3 regions of the Agrobacterium sp. rho-8.1 genome follow, and region 1 is predicted to be linked to each of the others. Evidence: predicted binding sites of a transcription regulator. Region 1 holds the regulator's gene; each other region holds the start of a gene.

Region 1 (8,079 bases):
ACGGTTGCCGCGTCACGGGTAAGATCACACTCGATGGCGAAGATGTCTACGACAGCAACATCGATGTGGTTGAACTGCGCGCCCGCGTCGGCATGGTGTTCCAGAAGCCGAACCCGTTTCCGAAGTCGATCTACGAGAACATCGCTTACGGCCCGCGCATTCACGGTCTTGCTCGCAACAAGGCGGATATGGATCAGATCGTCGAGGCCAGCCTTCAAAAGGCAGGCCTGTGGAACGAAGCCAAGGATCGCCTTTTGGAGTCCGGCACGGGCCTTTCGGGTGGTCAGCAACAGCGTCTGTGCATCGCCCGCGCGATTGCCGTCAGCCCTGAAGTCATTCTGATGGACGAGCCTTGCTCGGCGCTCGACCCGATTGCGACGGCCAAGGTCGAGGAGTTGATCCACGAGCTTCGCTCCAACTACACCATCGTCATCGTGACCCACTCCATGCAGCAGGCGGCCCGCGTTTCACAGCGCACTGCGATGTTCCATCTGGGCCACCTCGTCGAAGAAAACGACACCGACAAGATGTTCACCAACCCGGATGACCAGCGCACGCAGGATTACATCATGGGTCGCTTCGGCTGATCCCGTCGTTGATTGCAACCCATCGCGTCGAACCGCTTGAGCCCGACAGAGCTTGCGGCCAGCCGCATCGAAACTGGAGAATTCGACCATGCCGACAAACTCACACATCATGTCCGCGTACGACGAAGAACTGAAGTTCCTCAGCCGCCGTATCGCTGAAATGGGTGGCCTTGCGGAGCAGATGTGCAGCGATGCGGTGCGCGCACTCGTCAATTCCGATGCTGCTTTGGCCCAGAAGGTCATTTCGGACGATACGATCCTCGACAACGCCGAACGCGAAATCGGGGACAAGGCAATCGTGACCATTGCCAAGCGTCAGCCGATGGCGGCTGACCTTCGCGAAATCATCGGTTCGCTGCGCATCGCCGCTGATCTGGAGCGCGTGGGCGACCTTGGCAAAAACACCGCCAAGCGTGTTATCGCGGTTGCCGGAACCGGCGTGCCCCGCAAGCTGGCCCGCGGCCTCGAGCATCTGTCCGAGCTGGCCTTGGTCCAGTTGAAGGACGTTCTGGATGTCTATTCCACCCGTTCGGCGGAAAAGGCGCAGACCATCCGCGAACGCGACGAGGAAATCGATGCCATGTACACCTCGCTGTTTCGCGAGCTGCTGACCTACATGATGGAAGACCCGCGCAACATCACCACCTGCACACACCTCCTGTTCTGCGCCAAGAACATCGAGCGTGTGGGCGACCATGCGACGAACATCGCGGAAACCATCTACTACATGGCCACCGGCAGCCAGCCGGCAGGCGAGCGTCCCAAGGACGACAGTTCCAATACGCTCGGTGCGATCACCGAGTGAATTTCCTACAAGCCTGGCGGAGTCACTAGTCATGGTGCCGAAAATAGCAGTTGTCGAAGATGAAGAGGCGTTGAGCGTTCTTCTTCGCTACAATCTCGAATCCGAAGGTTACGACGTGGACACGATCCCGCGTGGTGACGAGGCGGAAATCCGCTTGCAGGAACGTACCCCGGATCTGCTCATTCTCGACTGGATGCTGCCAGGTGTCTCTGGCATCGAGCTGTGCCGTCGTTTACGCATGCGCCCTGAAACGGAACGTCTGCCGATCATCATGCTGACGGCGCGTGGCGAGGAAAGCGAACGCGTGCGTGGATTGGCCACAGGGGCCGATGACTATGTGGTCAAGCCGTTCTCCACGCCGGAACTGATGGCGCGCGTCAAGGCCATGTTGCGCCGCGCCCGGCCCGAAGTCCTGTCATCCGTTTTGAAATGCGGCGACATCGAACTGGATCGCGAAACCCACCGCGTTCATCGCAAGGCCCGCGAAGTGCGCCTGGGACCTACCGAGTTCCGTTTGCTGGAGTTCCTGATGGTATCGCCCGGCCGCGTTTTCTCCCGCTCGCAACTTCTTGACGGCGTATGGGGGCACGACATCTACGTGGATGAACGCACGGTGGACGTCCATGTGGGCCGTCTGCGCAAGGCGCTCAACTTCTCCAGCATGCAGGATGTTATCCGCACCGTACGCGGCGCAGGATATTCGATGGAAGCCTGACGTCTACGACGAAGGCAGATGCGACGTGACGCATCGAAGAGCGCGCGCCCATAATCGACGCATATCAGCAATGTGCGTTTACGTATGGGATCGCGTGGTTGCTCTAGGCTCATCACAAGCCGGTGGGGGCCTCGCTTAAGCTACGCTGAAGATATGATGTGTTGGACAGATGTGGATCTGGGGTGATAAACAACCGGGATACCCGAACGTTTCAGAGCTCAATATCGTCAACAAAAGCAAACGATATCGGATGGCCACTGATATGATGACAAGGGCTGATTGAAATTATCTGAAAATTAAAGTTTGACTATCCGACCGGAAGGCTCTATTAATTGGTTGTCGATATTTTTCTTGCTGAGCTTTGGTTGCCGCGCGATTAGCACCGCGTTTTGAACTAACCCTTTCTTCAAAAAAATCGCTATAATCGCACGCAGGGCATCAGTTCTGCGATCTATCTCTTATGCTTTGAAAGGGTTCATTATGACCACAGGCACAGTAAAATGGTTTAACTCCACCAAGGGCTTCGGCTTCATTCAGCCTGACAACGGCGGCACAGACGCATTCGTACACATCTCCGCTGTAGAGCGTGCAGGTATGCGCGAAATCGTTGAAGGCCAGAAGCTGAGCTACGACCTTGAGCGCGACAACAAGTCGGGCAAAATGTCTGCTTGCAACCTTCAGGCTGCTTAAATAACGGGATCTGCTTTCCCTTGACCACGGATGTACTGGCACTGTTGAAAGCATGAGACCAACCGAGGTCAGGCACTTTGCCTGGCCTTTTTTTGTGCTGCTTGGCGGCACTCGCTTCGGGTACTGTGCCTTTATGGCGTAACAGGCTCCAGGCTGCTCGATCCACCACGCATCGGACTTCCAGCAAATCGATCCCGATTTCAGGCCGGCGCGACAGGAAGGAAATTTCATGTCTGAAACACACAGCAAATCTCGCAAACAGGCAGAGATCGCATTCGGCGCGACGCAGACGCAATTTTTTGCGCGTGGCCATGCGGTTGACGAACTGAATTCGATTACGCAAGCTCGTGAAGAAAAGACGCTCAGACTGCGCGAAGCGCGTCTTGCCAAAGAATTGCAAGACAGCCTGAACCCTGCACCCGCCCCGACGAAACGTGGTAAGAAGTCCTGATCGCAGGATCAGTATGACCACTCAACTGGAATAGAGATTTGAGAAACACTAGAAACATCAAGAACAACGAAGTCTCCGAACAACGCGGCGCCGCGGCTGACGCAAAGGCTGCTCTTTTGAAGGCCTATCGCGAAGCCAAGGAAGCTGCGGCACCCATGCTTGAAGCCAAGCAGGCCGAACAGATTGCCGTTGCCGAGGCCCGCAGAGCGCGCCAGGCTGAACGCGACCAGCAAAAACGCGACGAAAAAATCCGCCTCGAAGCAGAAGCCGCCGAAAAGCAGGCTGAACTCGAAGCTGCGGCAAGTGCTGAAGAAGACGCCCGTAAGCTGGCCGACAAAAACCGCATCGCCCGCGTCATCGAAGACGAAGCCGCTTGCAAGGCAGAGCGCGATCGCCGCTATGCCAACCGCAAAGCCCGTCAAGGCTGAACCATCCGCCAAGATCAAGCAGCCGTTCAATCGAAGGGCTGCGATCTGGCCGGGTGCCTTGTCAAACTTCTAGCGGCGTAGGGCACTAACCCGGACACGGCATTCTCAGCGCTCACCGCTCAGGCAGATCCCTGTCTGGGACGCTTTTTGCGCACAGCATAATTCTTCTCCTGAATATTTCGGTCCAACGTCAAGCTCATCGCTCTATAAGAGTTCATGGGATGATGGTGGACAATTGATATGAGCGTTTGGCGTCGTAAGGCCATCGAGGCTGCACCCGAACTGCGCGATGAGATCGAACGCGCCTGGTCGCCCATGGCTGCATGGATAGAGCTGCGCCCGTTTTTCGAAGACTGCGTGAAAAACGACAGAAGAGAGAAAGCCCGGCGTATCGTGCATTACGCCCGCTATTGTCTTGCAGCTCCACACGCAGATATCAACACCGCTGCGGCGGTTGGCTTCATTGAACATCTGGCCGACGATGAACAGGTGCCTCTCCGCTTGCCCGAACTCATCACGACTCAAGAGGTAGAAGAGTGGCGCACCATTCTGACCTATCACACCGAAGCAGTGATAATAGACGCTTTGAGCGAAGCGTGCCGACGTCGAAGACATCACAACACTTCACACATTAAAAAAGCGGGCCAATGACCCGCTTTTTTATCATCATAATGTGTTTCTCGAACCTTCAGGCTCTGCGGCGTTCGCTCACAGGCTGGTACGCCATCTTTGCGTGGAATTTGCAGTAAGGCGAGGATTCAGACGCGTCGCAGCCGCAGAAATGGAAGTCATCCTTTAGCGGATCGCCGACCGGCCATTTGCAGGTGCGTTCCGTAAGTTCCGTCAGTGTTAGACGCAGCGATGTCGGCAGAACCGCTGTGTTGACCGGTGCGTAGTCAAGAACCCGGCCTGTATCGGTATCCTGATCGTTCGACGTTGCTGTGCGCACCGTTGGACGTGGTGTCGCAGCACGTGCCTGGAAGGTATTTGCGGCGCGGGGTGCAGCAGACGGTGTCGCGACCGTTGGGCGCTTTGCTGCGGGACGTGACGTAGCAACTGTGCCGCCTGCTTTCGCGCGGCCGGGCAGGTTCAGACGGTGGACTTTGCCGATAACGGCATTGCGGCTGACACCGCCAAGTTGTGCCGCGATCTGGCTCGCGCTCAGGCCCTCGGCCCACAACCTTTTGAGTCTCTCAACGCGTTCGTCAGTCCAGTTCATGCCGCTTCTCCGCTTGTCGCGCAGGCCGAATCATTCTCTAATGCCGTGGAGTGAACCACGCGCAGAGTGTCCGCCAGATTTTAGGTGACTAGTTCCGCCGCTTGCAGTCTAGTAATTGAAGATTAACCTAATCGTCGGGTGACTCTCTGACAAGAGTCGTGGGAATCATCTGGAATCGATTTTCCGGTTTTCCCCAACTTGCTGCATTTGTGAGTCAGAAAAGCAACACCTCGTATGGTGTCCCAAATTGCCTACCATGGCTTGAGAAAGCCGGAAAATACGGACATTTGTTGACATCGCCAGGTGAAGTGACAATAGTGATCGCGTAAGAGGAAGACGACCAGAAGCCGCCGCGAGGCGGCATTTTTGATTTTCAGGCACGGGATGACCGGTAAGCCCTCATGAGAGCGCCTTTCGCGCAAGGAGTGACACTGCCATGGCCGACACCGCGCCATTGTTCGATACGTTTTCCAGAGCTCCTCTGCGCTTTGAACGAGGAGAGGGCGTTTGGCTCGTTACGGAAAACGGCGAGCGATATCTGGATTTCGGCGCGGGGGTAGCGGTCACATCGGTTGGTCACAGCCATCCTCACATGGTGGACGCTTTGAAGTCGCAGGCAGAGAAGGTGTGGCACCTGTCCAATCTCTACGAGGTTGAGGGGCAGGAAGTGCTCGCCAAGCGGCTGACGGATGCAACTTTTGCGGACAAGGTGTTCTTCACCAATTCGGGTGCAGAATCCCTGGAATGCGCCATCAAAACCGCGCGCCGTTATCATTACACGCACGGTCATCCGGAAAAATTCCGTATCATTACCTTCGAAGGCGCATTCCATGGGCGCACGCTGGCAACGATTGCCGCCGGTGGACAGGAAAAATATATCGAAGGTTTCGGCCCGAAGGTCGAAGGCTTCGATCAGGTGCCGTTTAACGATCTCGACGCGCTGAAAGCGGCGATCTTACCGGAAACGGCAGCGTTGCTGATCGAGCCCATTCAGGGTGAAGGCGGTGTTCGCCCTGTAACCCCAGAATTTTTGCGGGAACTTCGCTCGCTGTGTGATGAACATGGCCTGCTGCTGATTTTTGATGAAGTGCAGACCGGTGTTGGCCGCACGGGCAAGTTCTTTGCGCATGAGTGGTCGGGCGTGACGCCGGATATCATGGCGGTGGCCAAGGGTATCGGCGGCGGTTTTCCGTTCGGCGCTTGTCTTGCCACGGCAGAGGCCGCGTCCGGCATGACGGCTGGCGTTCATGGTACGACCTACGGCGGCAACCCGCTGGCGATGGCCTGTGGCAACGCGGTGCTGGATATCGTTCTGGCCGAGGGCTTCCTCCAGCATGTGCGGGATGTGACGCTTGTGTTTCGTCAAGGACTTGCATCCTTGAAGGATCGCTATCCTGATGTGATCGAGGAGATCAGAGGCGAGGGCCTGCTGATCGGCGTCAAGGCGAAGGTGCCGTCATCGGATCTGCTGCACGCCATTCGCGCAGAGCGGCTTCTGGGCGTTCCCGCTGGTGACAATGTCATCCGCCTGCTGCCGCCGCTTGTCGTGACGGCAGAAGAGGCGCGAGAGGGGTTGGCCCGGCTCGAACGAGCTGCGGAAAGCCTTACGACGAAAATGGCAAGAAGCGCTTGAACGCGCATTGTTCAGGCAAGCGCCAAGCGCGGCCTGCACCAACGGGACTATATTGAAATGGCATCAGCAAAGCATTTTCTAGACCTTTCGGCCGTCGGTTCGGAAGACCTGCGGGTTATTATGGACGACGCCCGTGCCCGAAAGATTGCCACCAAGAACGGCACGGCGGAAAAGCCGCTGGCTGGCAAGATGTTGGCAATGATCTTCGAAAAGCCCTCCACGCGGACGCGTGTCTCCTTCGATGTCGGCATGCGCCAACTGGGCGGCGAGACGCTGTTTTTGTCGGGCACGGAAATGCAGCTTGGCCGCGCTGAAACCATTGGCGATACGGCCAAGGTTCTGTCGCGATATGTCGACGCGATCATGATCCGCACCACGGACCATTCGCGCCTTTTGGAGCTTGCCGAACACGCGACCGTGCCCGTCATCAACGGCCTCACCGACGAGACGCACCCTTGCCAGATCATGGCCGACATTCTCACTTTCGAGGAGCATCGCGGCCCAATCAAGGGCAAGACCATCGCCTGGACGGGGGATGGCAACAACGTGTTGCATTCGCTGGTGGAAGGCTCTGCCCGCTTCGGTTACCGCATGAACATGGCCGTACCGATGGGGTCTGAGCCCCATGACCGTTTCCTGAACTGGGCGCGCAACAATGGCGGCGAAGTGGCGCTATATCACGATGCGGAACGAGCAGTTGCCGGTGCCGATTGCGTGGTGACCGACACGTGGGTGTCCATGAACCAGGAACACAAGGCTCGCGGCCACAACATCTTTCAGCCTTATCAGGTCAATGCCGCCCTGATGGGCAAAGCCAGCAAGGACGCCCTGTTCATGCATTGCCTGCCGGCGCATCGCGGTGAAGAGGTGACGGATGACGTCATCGACGGTCCTCAGTCTGTCGTTTTCGATGAAGCCGAAAACCGTCTGCATGCCCAAAAGGCCATCATCGCCTGGTGCATGGGCGTTATCTGATTTGCGTCAGCCAATCACCTGCAGGTGATGCGGAACCGGTTGACTTGAATTTCAAGCCAAGGTTCCTATTTCTAGCGCAATTCAATGTTGCCGTTATTTAAAACGGCAACCTTTCATCAATCGTTCGCCGCTCGGTGGCTTCGTGCCGGCTCGTGTCTCGCAGGAGGTCCGGTCCGAACGGACACGCTGTTTTTGGATAAACCGCCCCTTTTGCTAAAGTTAAGGTGGCACGGTGGTTCCGTTTTCATCGTGCCCGGTCTATCTGCGCAAGACGAACATCATGCCTGTTGGTCGATACCATCGCGTTTTCGATCATTTTGCGCGAAAGCACGGGCGAGTGACGTTAAGGAGTTAGGACATGGCAGACGCAACGGTACAGCTGGACGATCTTAAATTGGCTGGCGATGACAAGGTCGTTCCCTTTCAGGTAGAGGGACTGGACGTGCGCGGTCGCGCCGTTCAGGTCGGGCCACTCCTCAATGCTATTCTGGCGCGGCATGATTACCCGCCGGTCGTGGCTCGCCTTTTGGCGGAGGCCGTGGTTTTGACGTCGCTGATTGGCACGTCCCTCAAATT
Region 2 (8,079 bases), 810 kb from region 1:
TACAGGGGCTGCCGTCGGCGAAGACGAATCGCGCGTCGATTTCGATATGTCCGAAACCATCGACAAGGACGAGGTCACAGCCAAGCTGGTGGCGCTCGTTGACGAAAACCATCCGGTGTTCTTGAAATGGATCACCGACGAAGAGCTTGCCGCCAATCCTGATATTGTCAAATCCAAGAATGTCCGCCCGCCGCTGGGTCTCGGGCGCGTCAGTCTGGTCTGCATTGGCGAAAACTCTGCGGTTGACAGCCAGCCCTGCGGAGGCACTCATGTGGCAAGCACGCAGGAAGTCGGCGATATCCACATCGCCAAAATTGAAAAAAAGGGCAAGGAAAACCGTCGCTTCCGAATTCGTTTCGGCAAGCCCGGCGCATCCGCCTGATGTCTGGGAGAAATAGAGTGAGCACGGACAAAAGCCGTTTCGTCGTTTCGGCGGATTGGGTCGAGCAGCAGCTCGGAACCCCGCATTTTCGTCTAGTGGATGCCTCCTGGTATCTTCCTGCGCACAAGCGCAACGGCAGAGAAGACTATGTTGCCGGTCACATTCCCGGGGCGGTGTTTTTTGATCAGGACAAGATTGCCGATCACGACACGGGTCTGCCCCATTCTCTTCCCTCGCCCCAGTTCTTTGCTGAACAGGTCGGCGAGCTTGGTATCGGCGAAAGCGACACGATCGTCGTTTATGATGGTCCCGGTTTCTTCTCTGCACCGCGCGTTTGGTGGATGCTGCGGGTAATGGGTGCCGACAAGGTTTATGTCCTCGATGGTGGCCTGGATGGCTGGAAGGCGGCGGGCAAGTCTTTGGATACCGGCGTGACAGAGGTCGAGCCTGCAACGTTCGACGTGCACTTCAAGCCGAAACGCGTCACATCGTTTGCAGCGATGCGGTCCATCGTGAACAGCGGCAACGAGCAGATTGCCGATGCCCGCGGTGCAGGACGTTTCACCGGCGAAGAGGCTGAGCCGCGTGCGGGAATGCGTTCCGGCCATATGCCCGGCGCGCGCAACCTGCCCGCAACTGCTTTTTCCGAGAACGGCCACTTCAAGGATCTGCCGACTATCCGCAAGATGATCTCGGATGCGGGTATCGATCTGTCGCAACCCATCGTGACCAGCTGTGGTTCGGGGGTCACGGCGGCAGTCATCACGCTTGCGCTGGAATCGCTTGGGCATGCCGACAATTCGCTCTATGACGGTTCATGGGCCGAGTGGGGCAGCAAGGAAGATACCGCCATCGTCACCGGTCCTACAGAACCGACAGAGGAACAGCCGCAGGGACCCATCAAAGCACATGTCACTCAGCTGGAAATGACATCGGCCCCGAAGGTCAGCCTGCCTGTGCCGGTCAATATTCAGACCGCCATCATGCGCACCACGGATATTCCGCTGCATTTCTACCGCTATCTTTATTGGCGTGTGGGCAAACGCTGGCACTGGCATAAACGCATGCGCATGAGCGACGCTGAGCTTTCCGCCACCTTGCGCGACCCCGCCAATTCGGTGACTGTACTTTACATGAACGGTGCGCCTGCGGGTTTCTTCGAGCTGCACAAGCTGGATTCCGATGTGACCGAGCTTACCTATTTCGGCCTGATGGAAGAAGCGATCGGTGCCGGTGTCGGCAAATGGTTTTTGCTTCAGGCTCTTTATTCCGCCTGGCAGGACAACCCGAAAAAGATCACCGTGTCCACCAACACACTCGACCATCCCCGCGCACTTCAGCTTTACCAGATGATGGGTTTCTCGCCCGTCAGCACCTATGAGACATGGGTCGAACCGCTGACGGACACAGAATATCTGGAAATTTCCAGACGTGGGTAACCCGCTTGCCGTTATCCTCTGCCTTTCAGAGGATAACGGTTGAGAATAAACTCATAGCTCCTGCCCCAGGTTTACCGCTGTCGGAATTTCCTGGGCTGGGCCGCTTTCCTTTTCGCTGCCACCGGCGGAAAGATGTCCGGCGATCAGCTCGCCGTGAAACTTTGCGATCTCGTAGCAGTAGGTGATCTCGCGCTTTTCCTCTGACCAGTAGATATCGGGTCGTCCGCAACTGCGCGCCGTCAACTTGACGTCTCCCTTGAGGCGATAGCCGTCGAAGCTACGGGCGATCAGGTCGAGAACCTTGGATTCCTTGACGATGGTCGCGTAGATATCCAGGAACGGATCGCGCACCGGCTCGTAGTTTGCGACAAACTTCGTTGTTCCGGCCTTCGCTACATAAGGCTTCAGCGCCTCGTTCCAGCGAGAAACGGTTTGTGGATAGGCGGTTTCGCAAGCCTTCCAGTCATCCTTTGGAAGCCCCATCATGTCGGCCAGGTCACCATAGCCGCCAGCATCTTTGCCGACCATCAGGCAGGCCATCTGCCGGTCGCGTGTCGTGTTTGGCAACAATGACGAGTGCCGCGGAGTATCGTGCTCCGGCAGGGCTTGCGCCGAGCGGGCCAGATACCAGCTGTCGGTTGCGTTGACGATGGCAGTATCCAGCCACTCTTCGTTTGCTTCGAGCATCATGGTCGCCGCCAGTTGATCGGCGCCGTCTTTTCCGGCTTCCATCTGAGGGAGAGACAAGTCGGATATCAGCATGCGCGAAGCTTCATGGTAGAGGCCGAAAATGGCATTTCCGATCACGAAGTTGACTGTTTGCTGCAATTGCTCGTCGGAAAGATCGTCCAAGGCGGGCGCTGTTTGCGCGTGGGCTGCAGGTGAAATAAGCGAGAAAACGGTGACCAGAGATACGGTGATCAACCTGCGCAGCATGGGCATGAACTTTCCAGAAAGAGGATGTTCGATTGATTGCCACACTCAACGGCACAAGCAATGGGGTGGTTGCCTCCAGAGGCAAGAAACGGGTGGATACACGCATGTTTGAAGAGCATAGCGACAATCGAGCAACGCAAAGGAACCGCTATGACACAGATCGTTTTTACCGCCATGACTGCAGATGAGGCAGATGCCTTCCGCCTCGACAAACTGGATGCCTATGGCCAAAAACCGGAACGCTCGATCGTATCTGGGACCCTTCCCTGCCGGGCCTGCCTCGGGCAGATACGCGACGGCGAAGCCGCGCTTCTGCTGGCCTACCGCCCTTTTCCAAGCCCACAACCCTATGCGGAGACCGGCCCGATCTTCATTCATGCCGAATCATGCGGCGCTTACGCAGCGCGGGAGATATTGCCGCCCATGCTCGACAGCACCGATTATATCGTACGTGGCTACAGCTCCGACAATCGCATCGTCTATGGCACTGGTGCAGTGACCCTGACGAACAAAATTGCCGAGCGTGCCAGCGAGCTTCTGACGAGAGACGACATTGCCTACGTGCATGTTCGCTCGGCGCGCAACAATTGCTATCAATGCAGGATCGAGCGCGCTTAACGTCCCATTCCCGGTCATTTTAAGGAATATTCTAAACGGTCATCAAATCTTCCATGCGATTTTGGCAAGATTGGAACAGGAGGGGAACGATGACCGGCAATCTCAGCATGACAAATAGAGGCGCAAACCGCAGCAAGACCCGCATCTACGGGACGGTTCAATATTTCACTCAAACGGTAGAGGGCCGCGTGGTCGATCTTTCGGCCACCGGCATGGCGCTGGAGCTCGAAGGACCCTTTGCCGTTGCCAAGGGAAGCCGCGTGACCGTGCAAAGCGACGACCTGGGCTTTATCGAGGGAACGGTGCAATGGCAGCAAATGAACCGGCTTGGCCTGCAATTGCAGCTTTCCACCAATACGTTGGCACAGTTCTCCTCCTATTTCCGCTTTTTCCATGAAGAGGTGAAGCCGACCTTAGCAGGATAAAATAATTTACCGGACGGTTTAAAATCCGGGACAAGTCATATGCCCGTCATTTTGATGATGGACTCCTCTGGAATTCGTTTTACGCTGCCGTCATTTCGTACACTCAGAATTTCATCGAGGAGTTTCCATGTCTTCGCTTATCGGCCTTCATCCCATCACGCGACGTTCCCTGCTGGGCGGCATTGCGGCGTCTTCGGCGCTTGTCATGCTGCATCCGTTCGCAGCCCGCGCGCAAGGCAACCAGGCGCATCTGCGCATCATGGAAACGACCGACATTCACGTTCATGTCTTCCCGTATGATTATTATGCAGACAAGCCGAACGACACGCTGGGTCTGGCGCGCACTGCCTCCATCATCGACAGCATCCGCGCAGAAGCCGGAAACTCGATGCTGGTCGATAATGGCGACTTTCTTCAGGGTAACCCGCTGGGCGACTACATCGCCTATGAGCGCGGCATGAAGGCTGGGGACAAGCACCCTGTTATCAACGCCATGAACATACTGGGTTACGATTGCGGCACGTTGGGGAACCACGAGTTCAATTACGGTCTCGATTTCATGTTCAACACGCTGGGCGGGGCTGGTTTTCCTTATGTCTGCGCCAACCTGACGAAAGGCCAGCTCGCGTCAGATCCCAAGAAGGACGATCTCTTTTTCAAGCCCTACGTCATCCTCGACAAGCAGATCAAGGACGGCTCAGGCGCGACCAGCACCGTCAAGGTCGGCATCATTGGCTTCGTACCGCCGCAGATCATGATGTGGGACGCCAAGAACCTCGAGGGCAAGGCACAGACCCGCGACATCGTCGATGCTGCCAAGGCGTGGGTGCCGGTGATGAAGGAACAGGGCGCCGATATCGTCATCGCCCTCTCCCATTCCGGTATCGAAGGCAAGGGCCAGAGCGATCGCATGGAAAATGCCTCGCTCTATCTGGCTGGCGTCAAGGATATCGATGCGGTCTTCACAGGCCACCAGCATCTCGTCTTCCCCGGCCCCAAGACATGGGACGGCATTGAAGGTGCCGATCCGGTCAAGGGCACGCTGATGGGCAAACCCGCCGTCATGGCCGGGTTCTGGGGCTCGCATATGGGGCTCATCGACCTGTTGCTGGAAAAGGACGGCAAAAGCTGGAAGATCGTGGATTTCACTACTGAGGCGCGCCCGATTTCCCACCGCGATGAAAACCGCAAGATCGTCGCGGATGTGAAGGACAAGCCGGAGATCATCGCTGCCGTCAAGACGGATCATGAAGCGGCGCTGGCCTATGTCCGCCGTCCCGTTGGCAAGACATCCGCACCGCTCTACTCCTATTTTGCGCTGGTGGCGGATGATCCCTCCGTGCAGATCGTTTCCAACGCGCAAACCTGGTACATCAAGGATATGCTCAAGGAAGGCCAGTACAAGGATTTGCCGGTGCTTTCGGCGGCAGCTCCGTTCAAGGCAGGCGGTCGTGGCGGCTCGGATTACTACACCGATGTCCCCGCCGGTGACATCGCCATCAAAAACGTGGCCGATCTTTATCTCTACCCCAATACGGTCCAGGCCGTGCTGATCACCGGCGCGCAGGTGAAAGACTGGCTGGAAATGTCGGCCGGCATGTTCAAGACGGTGGAAGCCGGTTCCAAAGACGCACCATTGCTCAACACTGATTTCCCGTCCTACAATTACGATGTCATTGACGGTGTGACCTACCAGATCGATGTTTCCAAGCCGCCGAAATTCGATAAGGACGGCAAAGCGATCAACCCGGAAAGCAACCGTATCGTCAATCTCCAGTTCGGTGGCAAGCCGATCGACCCGGAGCAGAAATTCGTGGTGGCGACCAACAATTATCGCGCCAGCGGTGGCGGCAAGTTCCCCAATATCGGCTCCGACAAGATCATCTTCGTCGCGCCGGATACCAATCGCGATGTCATCGTGCGCTACATCATCGCGCAGGGCACCATCAACCCATCGGCAGACGATAACTGGTCCTTCGCGCCGGTTGCCAACACCACGGCGGTTTTCGAAACCGGACCGAAGGGGCGGCAATTCGCCAAGGATGTAAAGGGCGCAAAGATCGAGGAAGCGGGCGACGGGTCTGAAGGCTTTGCGAAGTTCCGCCTGATCCTCTGATGCCAAAGCAAGAGAGGCGTATTCTGCGTGATATGCCTCTCGCTCTCGCAGATTTTACCGTTCGGTTTGTATTATCTTAGAAGTCCTAGATCTTCGTCGCAAATCCGCCGCGGGACGAGCGCCAGATCATGGCAATATTTTTTCTCGTTACGGAAAACTTTTCTGCCACTCCGCACGTAATGGGTATTGAATAGCTGTTCTTCCGATCTGACTCCGCAGGAGGTTTTCATGCCCGCTTATCATCCGCCCCGCATTCCGTTTTCAGATGTCACGCCCCGCGACGTCTACCTGTCGCGCCGCCATTTCCTTGGCGCTGCTGCGGGTATGGCAGCCTTGGGTTTGACCGGACGCGATGCCATCGCATCGCCGCTGACGGCCAAGCCCGGCGCCTATAAGCTGGATGAAAAGCTGACGCCGCTGGACGCTGTCACGAGCTACAATAACTTCTACGAATTCGGGACGGGCAAATCCGACCCCAAGGAAAATGCCGGAAATTTCAAACCGACACCCTGGACGGTAAAAGTGGACGGGCTTGTCGGCAAACCACAGGAATTCGGCATCGAGGACCTGATGAAATATCCGCTGGAAGAGCGCACCTATCGCATGCGGTGCGTCGAAGGCTGGTCCATGGCCATTCCCTGGATCGGGTTTTCACTCTCGACCCTGCTGGACAAGGTTGAGCCGCTGGGCAGCGCCAAGTTCGTTTCGTTCGAGACGGTTGTCAGACCGGAAGAGATGCCCGGCCAGAGCGGCCTATTCCAGCCGCTGGAATGGCCCTATGTCGAGGGATTGCGCCTGGACGAAGCACGACACCCTCTGACCATCCTTGCCGTGGGCCTCTATGGTGAAACCCTGCCGAACCAGAACGGTGCCCCGATTCGGCTTGTCGTGCCATGGAAATATGGTTTCAAAGGCATCAAGTCGATTGTCCGCATCTCCCTGGTAGAGAAGCAGCCGGAAACGACGTGGAAGAACTCCAATGCCCGTGAGTACGGCTTCTATTCCAACGTCAACCCGAAGGTGGACCATCCGCGCTGGAGTCAGGCGACAGAACAACGCATTGGTGAAGGCGGCTTCTTCAGCACGCAGCGCCGGCCAACGCTGATGTATAATGGCTATGACGACGTTGCGAGCCTTTATACCGGACTGGACCTGAAGGCGAATTATTGACCATGGTGCTTGCCCTTTCGCTCCCGTCACTGCCCAAGCGTTATCAACCCGGAGCGATCTGGGCGCTTTATGCTGTCGGCCTGGCTCCCGGTGTCTGGTACTTTTATCTGGCATCCACCGGCGGGCTGGGCTTCAACCCGGTCAAGGAATTCGAACATCTGCTCGGCATATGGGCGTTGCGCTTCTTATGCCTCGGGCTGGTCGTCACGCCTCTGCGCGATCTGTTCAATATCAATCTCATCGCCTACCGACGGGCGCTGGGCCTGATCGCCTTCTATTACGTTCTGGCCCATTTCGCCGTCTACATCGTGCTCGATCGCGGACTGGTCTTCAGCTCCATTCTTTCGGATGTTCTCAAACGCCCCTACATCATGTTCGGCATGGCGGGGCTCGTGATGCTCATTCCGCTGGCGCTCACCTCCAACCGCTGGTCGATCCGCAGGCTTGGCTCCCGCTGGAACACGTTGCACAAACTCTCCTACTTCATCCTGATCGCTGGCATCCTTCACTTCGTGCTGGCGCGCAAGTCGCTGACATTGGAGCCGGTCTTCTATATATCCGTCATGCTCATCCTGCTCGGCTACCGCTCGATCCGGCCAATGATCATGGCGCGCAAGAGAGCCCGCAAAGCGGCTATGTCTTCCAGAGCCGCGCTTCGATAAGCGCGACCAACACGACGCCAGCGATGTAGCAGCCGATATTCCAAAGCGAGAACACGCGCCCCAGCAGCAGGGCTCCAACCGCTGTTTCCCGAAAGGCATCCAATGCCGGAAAATGAACCAGGCGTATCAGTTCCACAGTTATGGCTACGATGCAGGCCACGACGATCGCGCCAAGCCTGTGTTTGGCTTGAAAAAGGCTCGCGACGAGCAGGTAGATCATAGATCCCCACAAAACCGAGCCGCCATATTTTACAATGATGAATGGCAGGCCGACTTGGTAGCCATAGCGGCGTAACACCAGCCCGACCAAAATGATCCCGCAGGCGAATGC
Region 3 (8,079 bases), 1.2 Mb from region 1:
CTTCTGCGAATCCACGGATTTGACCAGGTCTTCGACTGCGGTCAGTGTGCTGTCCAGACGCACGGAAACAGACTGGACGGTGGTCGAAAGTGAACTCAGGCTCTCCAGAAAGTTTTCGATGCCATCGGAGTTCGCAGCGAGAGCGTTGGAAAATTTCTCAGCGTTTCGAACCGTCTGCGTCAAGGGTCCACGGGCGTCCTGTACAAAGCCCTGCAACTCGCCAATGGCGCCATCGGCACGTCTCAAAATCTTGTCCGCCGTCGCCAGAAGATTGGTCACGCTGGAGAGGTCAGCCGTCAATTCCGCAGGCACGCCTGTGTCGAAGGATTTCTGCAAAATCCGTTCTTCATTGTTGCGACCACCGGAGAGCTCAATATAGGCGGCGCCCGTCAGCCCCTGAATTTCAAGGACGGCTCGGGTGGATGGAAACACCGGCGCGTCTGCCTGCACTTCCGTAAACGCAATCGAATAAGCCGGATCATCACGGTCGATCGACAGGCCGCGGACGGTACCAACCGGAATGCCGTTAAACCGCACCGGAGATCCGACGGACAGACCATTAGCCGAACCTGGAATACGGATCGTCAACTGGGCTGTCGGCCCGCCGCGTCCAAACTCTGCCATCCAATAAACGAAGCCGAATGCAGCCCCGATGATGATCAGCGTGAAAATTCCGACGATGGTGTAGTTTGCCTTTGTTTCCATGGCTATCCGTCACTCCCCGGAATGTGTTGCGTGCCATCGGGAAGAACGACAGCACGTGCCCGCTTTCCGCGGAAATATGATTGAACCCAGGGATCGTCGCTTTCGAACATTTCCTCGAGTGTACCTTCAACTGCGACTTTCTTGTCGCCGAGAACGGCAATGCGATCACAGACCGAAAACAGGCTGTCGAGATCGTGCGTGACCATGTAGACGGTCAACCCCAACGAATCGCGCAGCCGCGCAATCAACATATCGAATTCAGCAGCACCGATCGGGTCAAGTCCGGATGTCGGCTCGTCTAGAAAAACGAGATCGGGATCGAGCGACAATGCGCGCGCCAGCGCTGCGCGCTTGATCATACCACCAGACAGCTCGGACGGATATTTGTCAGCGGCATCAGCTGCCAGACCCACCATCTCGATTTTCAACGCGGCTAGCTCGTCCATCAGCGCCTGTGGCAAGTCCAGATATTCGCGCATCGGAAGCTGGATGTTCTCTTTTACAGTCAGGCCGGAAAACAATGCGCCTTGCTGGAAAAGCACGCCAAGGCGCGTGTCCAGACCCATACGCTCGTCTTCCGTCGCCTTGTCGTAATCTGTCCCAAGAATTTTTATTGTACCGGCTTGACGGGGAAGCAGGCGCAGAACCGCTCGCATCAAAACGGACTTACCGGCACCAGACGGGCCGATGAAGCCGAGAATTTCGCCTCGGTAGACGTCGAGATCAAGATTATCGAGAACGACCTTGTCGCCAAACGCAACGGTCACGCCCTCAACCGAGAGAATGACTTCCCGCTCTTTCTTGCTGTTGTCTGTCTTTACTGCCTGATCCTGCACAGCCTCTCCTTAAAAATCGATGGCTGCATAGAAGATGGCAAACACGCCATCGACCAGGATCACAACAAAAATGGACTTCACCACGGACGATGTCACGTGCTGGCCGAGCGACTCCGCGCTTCCGCCAACCTTCATGCCCTCGACAGCGGCCACGATGCCGATGATCAGCGCCATGAACGGTGCCTTGATCATGCCGGATGCGATGGTGGAAATTTCCACCGCAGAATGCAGCCGGGAAAGGAACACCTCGAATGTGATGCCGGAATAGAGCAACGAAACGACGGCAGCCCCGAACAGAGCAGCAAAGTTGGCGATAATGGTTAGAAGCGGCAGTGCAATCGTCAGGGCAACGAGGCGTGGAAACACCAGAACGCCGACCGGATTGAGCCCGATGACCTTCAGCGCGTCGATTTCCTCTCGCATTTTCATGGAGCCGATCTCGGCCGTGATCGCGCTTCCTGAGCGACCGGCAATCATGATCGCAGTCAGCAAAACGCCGATTTCACGAAGCTGCAAGATGCCGACCAGGTCGACCACAAACACTTCCGCACCGAAGTAACGCAGCTGAAACGCGCCCTGCTGCGCAATGATCGCGCCGATCAGAAACGACATCAGCAGGATGATGGGCACGGCGCGCACGCCCATATGGTCGATCTGGTTGACGATGGCTGCGGGCGAAACGCCGCGCCCCCGCCCAAGCTTCATCTGTGCACCGCGCACGGCAGAGCCCAGAATATACATGCCCGCTAGAAAATCGGCACCTGCCTGCAAGACGTTTTTGCCGATGGGGTCGAATATCCGCTCAACGATACCTTTTTTGTTCGTTACTTTGGGCGGAAGTGGCGCTTCATCCGGCAAAGCCGAGATAATCTCCTCAGCCCGTTCATTGCCTTCGAATGCGACCTGCGTACCAGCCTGCTCCAGGCGCGAGCGCATGCGACGCAAAAGCCACGCACCCGTCGTATCGATATTCTCGATATCGGAAAGGTCCATCGTGATGGAGCCACCCTTCTCGGATTTTTCAATTTTCTCGATATCGGCCAGCACGGGATGAATGTTGGCATTGCGCCAGGAGCCACTCAAAACATAGCGCGCATTACCACCCTCAGCGTCGTTATCAGCCGAGATGGACGCGGGTTGCGCCTGTTGTTGTGTCTGAAGTTCTTGCATCTTGCTCCAAGCGAATGCAGCTTCTTAAAGATTCTGTAACGATTCATATCGACTGCCGGATCAGCAAGCCACTGCCCTGCGGATGAAAACGGGTGATTTTTCGTCTGTTTACAGGTTTATTCATCACCTCTAAGGCAATTTCCATGCGTCGTTACCTTGAAGCCACAGCAGAGACATTCCCGATTGCCGGAAGTTTCACCATATCGCGCGGCAGCCGAACCGAGATTCATGTCGTGCGCTGCACAATTCATGACGGTGACGCCAAGGGTGTCGGTGAATGTGTGCCTTACGCTCGTTACGGGGAAACCATCGAGGGTGTAATGGCAGATATCCGTGCAGTCGCTGATGCCATGGCAAACGGTCTGGACAGGTACGCATTACAAGACATGATGAAACCGGGTGCGGCGCGCAATGCCGTGGACTGCGCTCTGTGGGACCTAGAGGCAAAGCTTTCGGGTAAAAGCGTCGCAGGGACGATATTGCGTGGAGCCACACGCCCAATCGTGACCGCCTATACGATTTCGCTCGGTGACGCAGACACCATGGCCGCGAAAGCTGCCGAAAACGCACATCGCCCCCTGCTGAAGATCAAGACGGGAACCGAAGACGACGAGGCTCGCCTCCGCGCCGTGCGCGCCGCAGCGCCAAAGGCAACGATCATCATCGACGCCAACGAGGGATGGAGGGACGACAATCTCGAACATCACCTCGCCATCGCGGCAGAACTGGGCATCGCGTTGATCGAGCAGCCGCTGCCCGCCGGCAAGGACCATATGCTCTCACGCATATCGAGGCCCGTTCCGATCTGCGCAGATGAAAGCGTACATCTCACAGCCGATCTGGCATCGCTCCGCGACCGTTACGACGCCATCAACATCAAGCTCGACAAGACCGGTGGCCTGACCGAAGCACTGATCATGAAGCGCGAGGCGGAGCGGCTTGGCTATACCATCATGGTGGGCTGTATGCTCGGTACATCGCTCGGCATGGCGCCCGCTGTGTTGCTGGCGCAGGACACGGCCTTTGCCGATCTCGATGGCCCATTGCTTCTGGCGCGCGATCACGTCCCCGGATTGGTCTACTACGAATCGATTGTCCATCCCCCAGAGCCGCAACTCTGGGGCTGACGGAAACCAGCCTGCTCTAAGCTGCGTATTTGCCGATGAGCTTGGGAAAAGCGACCGGCTCCAGTTCGCCAACCCTGTGCTCTTCGGTCTGTTCATCAGACTTCATCCACGTAATGAGTTCAAACGTGCCATCCATCGTCTCGACGACAGCTGTGCAGCTTTCCACCCAGTCGCCCGTGTTGATGTAGCGGATACCGTCTATATCCTCCATCACCGCATGGTGAATGTGTCCGCAAATGACGCCGTCCACATTGTTGCGGCGTGCTTCATCCGCCACCACGCGCTGGAACTCGCCGATGAAATTGACGGCATGTTTCACCTGAAGCTTCGCCCAGGCTGAGAACGACCAGTAAGGAAGGCCGATACGGCGACGAACTGCTGCCAGCAGAACGTTGATGGCAATCGCAGCATCGTATGCCCAGTCACCCAGATAAGCCAGAAGGCGGGCGTTACGGACCACCATGTCGAACTCGTCGCCGTGAATGACCAGGTATTTCTTACCATCGGCGGCCTCATGGATCATCCGCTCGGCAACCTCGATACCACCGAAATGGGTGCCCGGAAATTCGCGAAGGAATTCGTCGTGATTACCGGGAATATAGACAATGCGCGTTCCCTTTCGGGCCTTGCGCAGAAGCTTCTGGACCACATCGTTACAGCCTTGCGGCCAGTACCAGTTACGGCGCAGGCGCCAGCCATCAATGATGTCGCCGACGAGTATAATGGTCTCGGCTTCATGATGCCGCAGGAAATCCAGCAGGAAATCCGTCTTGGCGGCTTTCGACCCAAGATGCACGTCGGAAATGAAGAGTGTTCTGAACTGTCTGGTTTCGCTTTGCCCGGCCATGGAACTGTTCCCCCTGTACTCGGCAATCTTCATCAATGGAAAAACAGACTCGTGTTTCAGCAAGATGACAACGCAGCCATTCAGCACGCGAAACCGGCGTTTGAGCATAAGCGAAAGTGCTGACTTTGCTTGAAGCAGGTAAAATAAACGGCTGTACGCACAAGCTGATTGTTGTATGCAAAGGCCTCGAAGAAACTTGAAATAAGCGGTGACAGAATGAGTTCTCAGGAAACGGGCAACACGAAAAATACCAACGCCAACGCGGATCTGGAAGAACAGGCGCTTTTCTATCACCGCTATCCGCGTCCCGGAAAACTGGAAATCCAGGCGTCCAAACCGCTCGGCAACCAACGCGATCTGGCGCTTGCCTATTCCCCCGGTGTTGCTGCCCCTTGTCTTGCCATTCACGAAAATCCTGAAATGGCTGCCGAATATACCGCGCGCGCCAATCTCGTCGCCGTCATTTCCAATGGCACCGCAGTTTTAGGCCTCGGCAATATCGGCCCTCTCGCCTCCAAGCCAGTCATGGAAGGCAAAGCGGTTCTGTTCAAGAAATTTGCAGGCATCGACGTCTTCGATATCGAAATCGACGCCCCCGGCATCACTGACATGGTCTCGACCATTTCGGCACTGGAGCCGACCTTTGGCGGTATCAACCTTGAAGACATCAAGGCACCCGAATGTTTCGAAGTGGAGCGTCAGCTTCGCAAAAAAATGAACATCCCGGTATTTCACGACGACCAGCACGGTACCGCTATCATCGTGGCGGCAGCCGTGACCAACGCACTGGAACTGGCGGGAAAAACCATCGGCGATGTCAAAATCGTTGCATCCGGTGCGGGTGCGGCGGCCCTTGCCTGCCTCAATCTGTTGGTCGTGCTGGGCGCAAAACGCGAAAACATCTGGGTTCACGACATCGAGGGGCTCGTCTACGAAGGACGAAACACGTTGATGGACGAGTGGAAAGAGGTCTACGCGCAAAAGACCGACAAGCGCGTTCTCAACGAAACCATTGATGGCGCCGACGTTTTCCTCGGCCTTTCTGCAGCAGGCGTCTTGAAGCCCGAGCTTCTGGCCCGCATGGCGGAAAAGCCGCTCATTCTGGCACTGGCCAATCCCAACCCGGAAATCATGCCGGAACTGGCCCGCACCGCGCGCCCGGACGCCATGATCTGCACCGGCCGCTCGGATTTCCCGAACCAGGTCAATAACGTTCTCTGCTTCCCCTACATCTTCAGGGGTGCACTGGATTGCGGCGCGACAACCATCAACGAAGAAATGAAGATGGCAGCCGTTCACGCGATTGCGGAACTGGCACGCGAGGAAGTCTCGGAAGTCGCAGCGAAAGCCTATAGCGACGAGACACCGATCTTCGGTCCCAACTACCTCATTCCTTCGCCGTTCGACCCTCGCCTCATCCTGCGCATTGCGCCTGCGGTTGCGCGTGCCGCTGCCGCAAGCGGTGTGGCTGCGCGACCCATCACGGATTTCGACGCCTACCTCGACCAGCTCAACCGTTTCGTCTGGCGCTCGGGCTTCATCATGAAACCCATTTTCAACCTGGCGAAGACGGCAGAAAAGAAGCGCATCATCTTTGCTGAAGGCGAAGACGAACGTGTGCTGCGCGCCGCCCAGGTTTTGTTGGAGGAAGGCACAGGGGTACCGATTCTCATCGGTCGTCCGCAGATCATCGAAACACGCCTCAAGCGCTTCGGTCTTCGCATTCGCCCGCACGCGGATTTTGCCGTGGTCAACCCTGAAGACGATCCGCGCTACCGCGAGTATGTCGATGACTACTTTGCTCTGGTCGGTCGCGCCGGCATCAACCCGGAAGCGGCGCGTACCATCGTTCGCACAAACAGCACCGTCATCGGTGCTCTCTCGGTCAAGCGTGGTGAAGCAGATGCACTGATCTGTGGTCTGGAAGGCCGCTTCGACCGCCATCTGCGCGACGTCAACCAGATCATCGGCAAGCGCGAGGGCGCACACACATTCGGCGGTCTCAGCTTGCTCATTACCCAGCAGGGTGCAATCTTCCTCACGGACACCTTCGTCAATTACGACCCAACGTCGGAAGACATCGCGGAGCTGGCAATCCTGGCTTCCAAGGAAATCAAGCGTTTCGGGATAACGCCGAAGATTGCTCTCGTCAGCCACTCGAATTTCGGCTCGCGTGATTCGGAAAGCGCCCGCAAGATGCGCCGCGCGCTTCAACTGGTGCGTGACACCGCGCCGGAACTGGAAATCGATGGCGAAATGCAGGGCGGCTCGGCGCTGTCGGAAATTCTGCGTAAGCGGGCCATGCCCAATAGTGCTCTGTCGGGGGAAGCGAACCTGCTGGTCTTCCCGAACCTGGATTCGGCCAACATCACCCTCGGCGTCGTACGCACCATGACGGAGGGCCTGCATGTCGGCCCTATCCTGTTGGGTTCAGCCATGCCCGTCCACATTTTGTCACCAACGGTGACATCGCGCGGCGTGGTCAACATGGCGGCCCTTGCAACAGTTCAGGCTTCACACCCTTCGGTGTAAGTCCGGGTTAACGCAATTTTGAACTGGCTGTTGCCGCTTTGCGGCACAGCCTTATGTTATCCTGAACGCATACTCATCCCGCGCATTCTGCACGGGATGATCAACAGGATATGGCGTGCATGATTGCGCGCCGGAAACGGACAGACCCATTGATTCCGCGCAGAGGCCGACTGATCGGCGCACTTGTAACGGTTCTGTTCGCTGCACCCGTATCGGTGCAGGCTAATGATATATGCAATGACTTGCGCGCCCAGCTGAACCAACCAACGCGCATCATGGGCAACACCGCGGAAGTGCGCCGTTATGCGAGCGCGCTGGCCCAGCAGAACATCATCATCCGCCGGATCAGGAACGATATGCGCGGCTATGGCTGCTCCTCCGGCAGCGTGATTGTCTATGGAAATCCGAACGCGCAGCTATGCGGCGAAATCGGCGATGCGCTGGCGCAGGCTGAAGCTGAACGCGCCATGATTGCAGAAGACCGCGATCGTATGCTGGCCGCGCAGCAGGCAGACAACGCCCAGAATAGCCGCGAAAACATCATGGCCGCTCTCTATGAAAATGGCTGCTTCGATGAGCAGCCCCCGTCCATCGCCTCGACCGACCCTTCGCAAGACCCCGATATGCGTCACTCCGGAGATCCGTTCAGCCAACCCGATGATTCGGATTACGCCCCCTCGCCGGACATGCCCATGCAAGGTGGCCTGAGAACGCTCTGTGTGCGAACCTGTGACGGCGCGTTCTTCCCGATTTCATCAGATGCGACGCCACTGGATTTCCGCGATCAGGCGGCACAGTGTCAGCGCATGTGCCCAGGCACGCAGACGGAATTGTTCTACCACGCGCTGGAAGGCCAGGAGAG

What was found. The regulator PhoB, encoded in region 1, activates phosphate uptake and scavenging genes when phosphate is short. The targets are predictions, from matches to a motif close to TGTCATNNANCTGTCAT.
Region 2: RMR21_RS05385 (bifunctional 2',3'-cyclic-nucleotide 2'-phosphodiesterase/3'-nucleotidase) is a predicted target of PhoB. The motif match lies at 3,834-3,850, and genes of this name have one in related genera.
Region 3: RMR21_RS07530 (UDP-2,3-diacylglucosamine diphosphatase) is a predicted target of PhoB. The motif match lies at 4,739-4,755, and genes of this name have one in related genera.

What each region holds. Positions count from the first base shown of each region.
Region 1 is NZ_CP192788.1:265,611-273,689, forward strand. It holds gene pstB (phosphate ABC transporter ATP-binding protein PstB) at 1-587, shown strand, start outside; gene phoU (phosphate signaling complex protein PhoU) at 676-1,392, shown strand; gene phoB (phosphate regulon transcriptional regulator PhoB) at 1,424-2,107, shown strand; gene RMR21_RS01365 (cold-shock protein) at 2,588-2,797, shown strand; gene RMR21_RS01370 (hypothetical protein) at 3,027-3,248, shown strand; gene RMR21_RS01375 (DUF6481 family protein) at 3,287-3,676, shown strand; gene RMR21_RS01380 (DUF7674 family protein) at 3,917-4,327, shown strand; gene RMR21_RS01385 (GcrA family cell cycle regulator) at 4,365-4,895, opposite strand; gene RMR21_RS01390 (aspartate aminotransferase family protein) at 5,332-6,528, shown strand; gene argF (ornithine carbamoyltransferase) at 6,586-7,503, shown strand; gene RMR21_RS01400 (Hsp33 family molecular chaperone) at 7,862-8,079, shown strand, end outside.
Region 2 is NZ_CP192788.1:1,071,065-1,079,143, reverse strand. It holds gene RMR21_RS05410 (alanyl-tRNA editing protein) at 1-382, shown strand, start outside; gene sseA (3-mercaptopyruvate sulfurtransferase) at 400-1,821, shown strand; gene RMR21_RS05400 (DUF4344 domain-containing metallopeptidase) at 1,873-2,763, opposite strand; gene RMR21_RS05395 (DUF1203 domain-containing protein) at 2,908-3,375, shown strand; gene RMR21_RS05390 (PilZ domain-containing protein) at 3,465-3,800, shown strand; gene RMR21_RS05385 (bifunctional 2',3'-cyclic-nucleotide 2'-phosphodiesterase/3'-nucleotidase) at 3,928-5,916, shown strand; gene msrP (protein-methionine-sulfoxide reductase catalytic subunit MsrP) at 6,145-7,086, shown strand; gene msrQ (protein-methionine-sulfoxide reductase heme-binding subunit MsrQ) at 7,089-7,748, shown strand; gene RMR21_RS05370 (ribosomal maturation YjgA family protein) at 7,720-8,079, opposite strand, start outside.
Region 3 is NZ_CP192788.1:1,492,740-1,500,818, forward strand. It holds gene RMR21_RS07510 (MlaD family protein) at 1-705, opposite strand, end outside; gene RMR21_RS07515 (ABC transporter ATP-binding protein) at 708-1,541, opposite strand; gene RMR21_RS07520 (ABC transporter permease) at 1,551-2,711, opposite strand; gene dgcA (N-acetyl-D-Glu racemase DgcA) at 2,855-3,838, shown strand; gene RMR21_RS07530 (UDP-2,3-diacylglucosamine diphosphatase) at 3,855-4,685, opposite strand; gene RMR21_RS07535 (NADP-dependent malic enzyme) at 4,902-7,217, shown strand; gene RMR21_RS07540 (DUF2865 domain-containing protein) at 7,337-8,079, shown strand, end outside.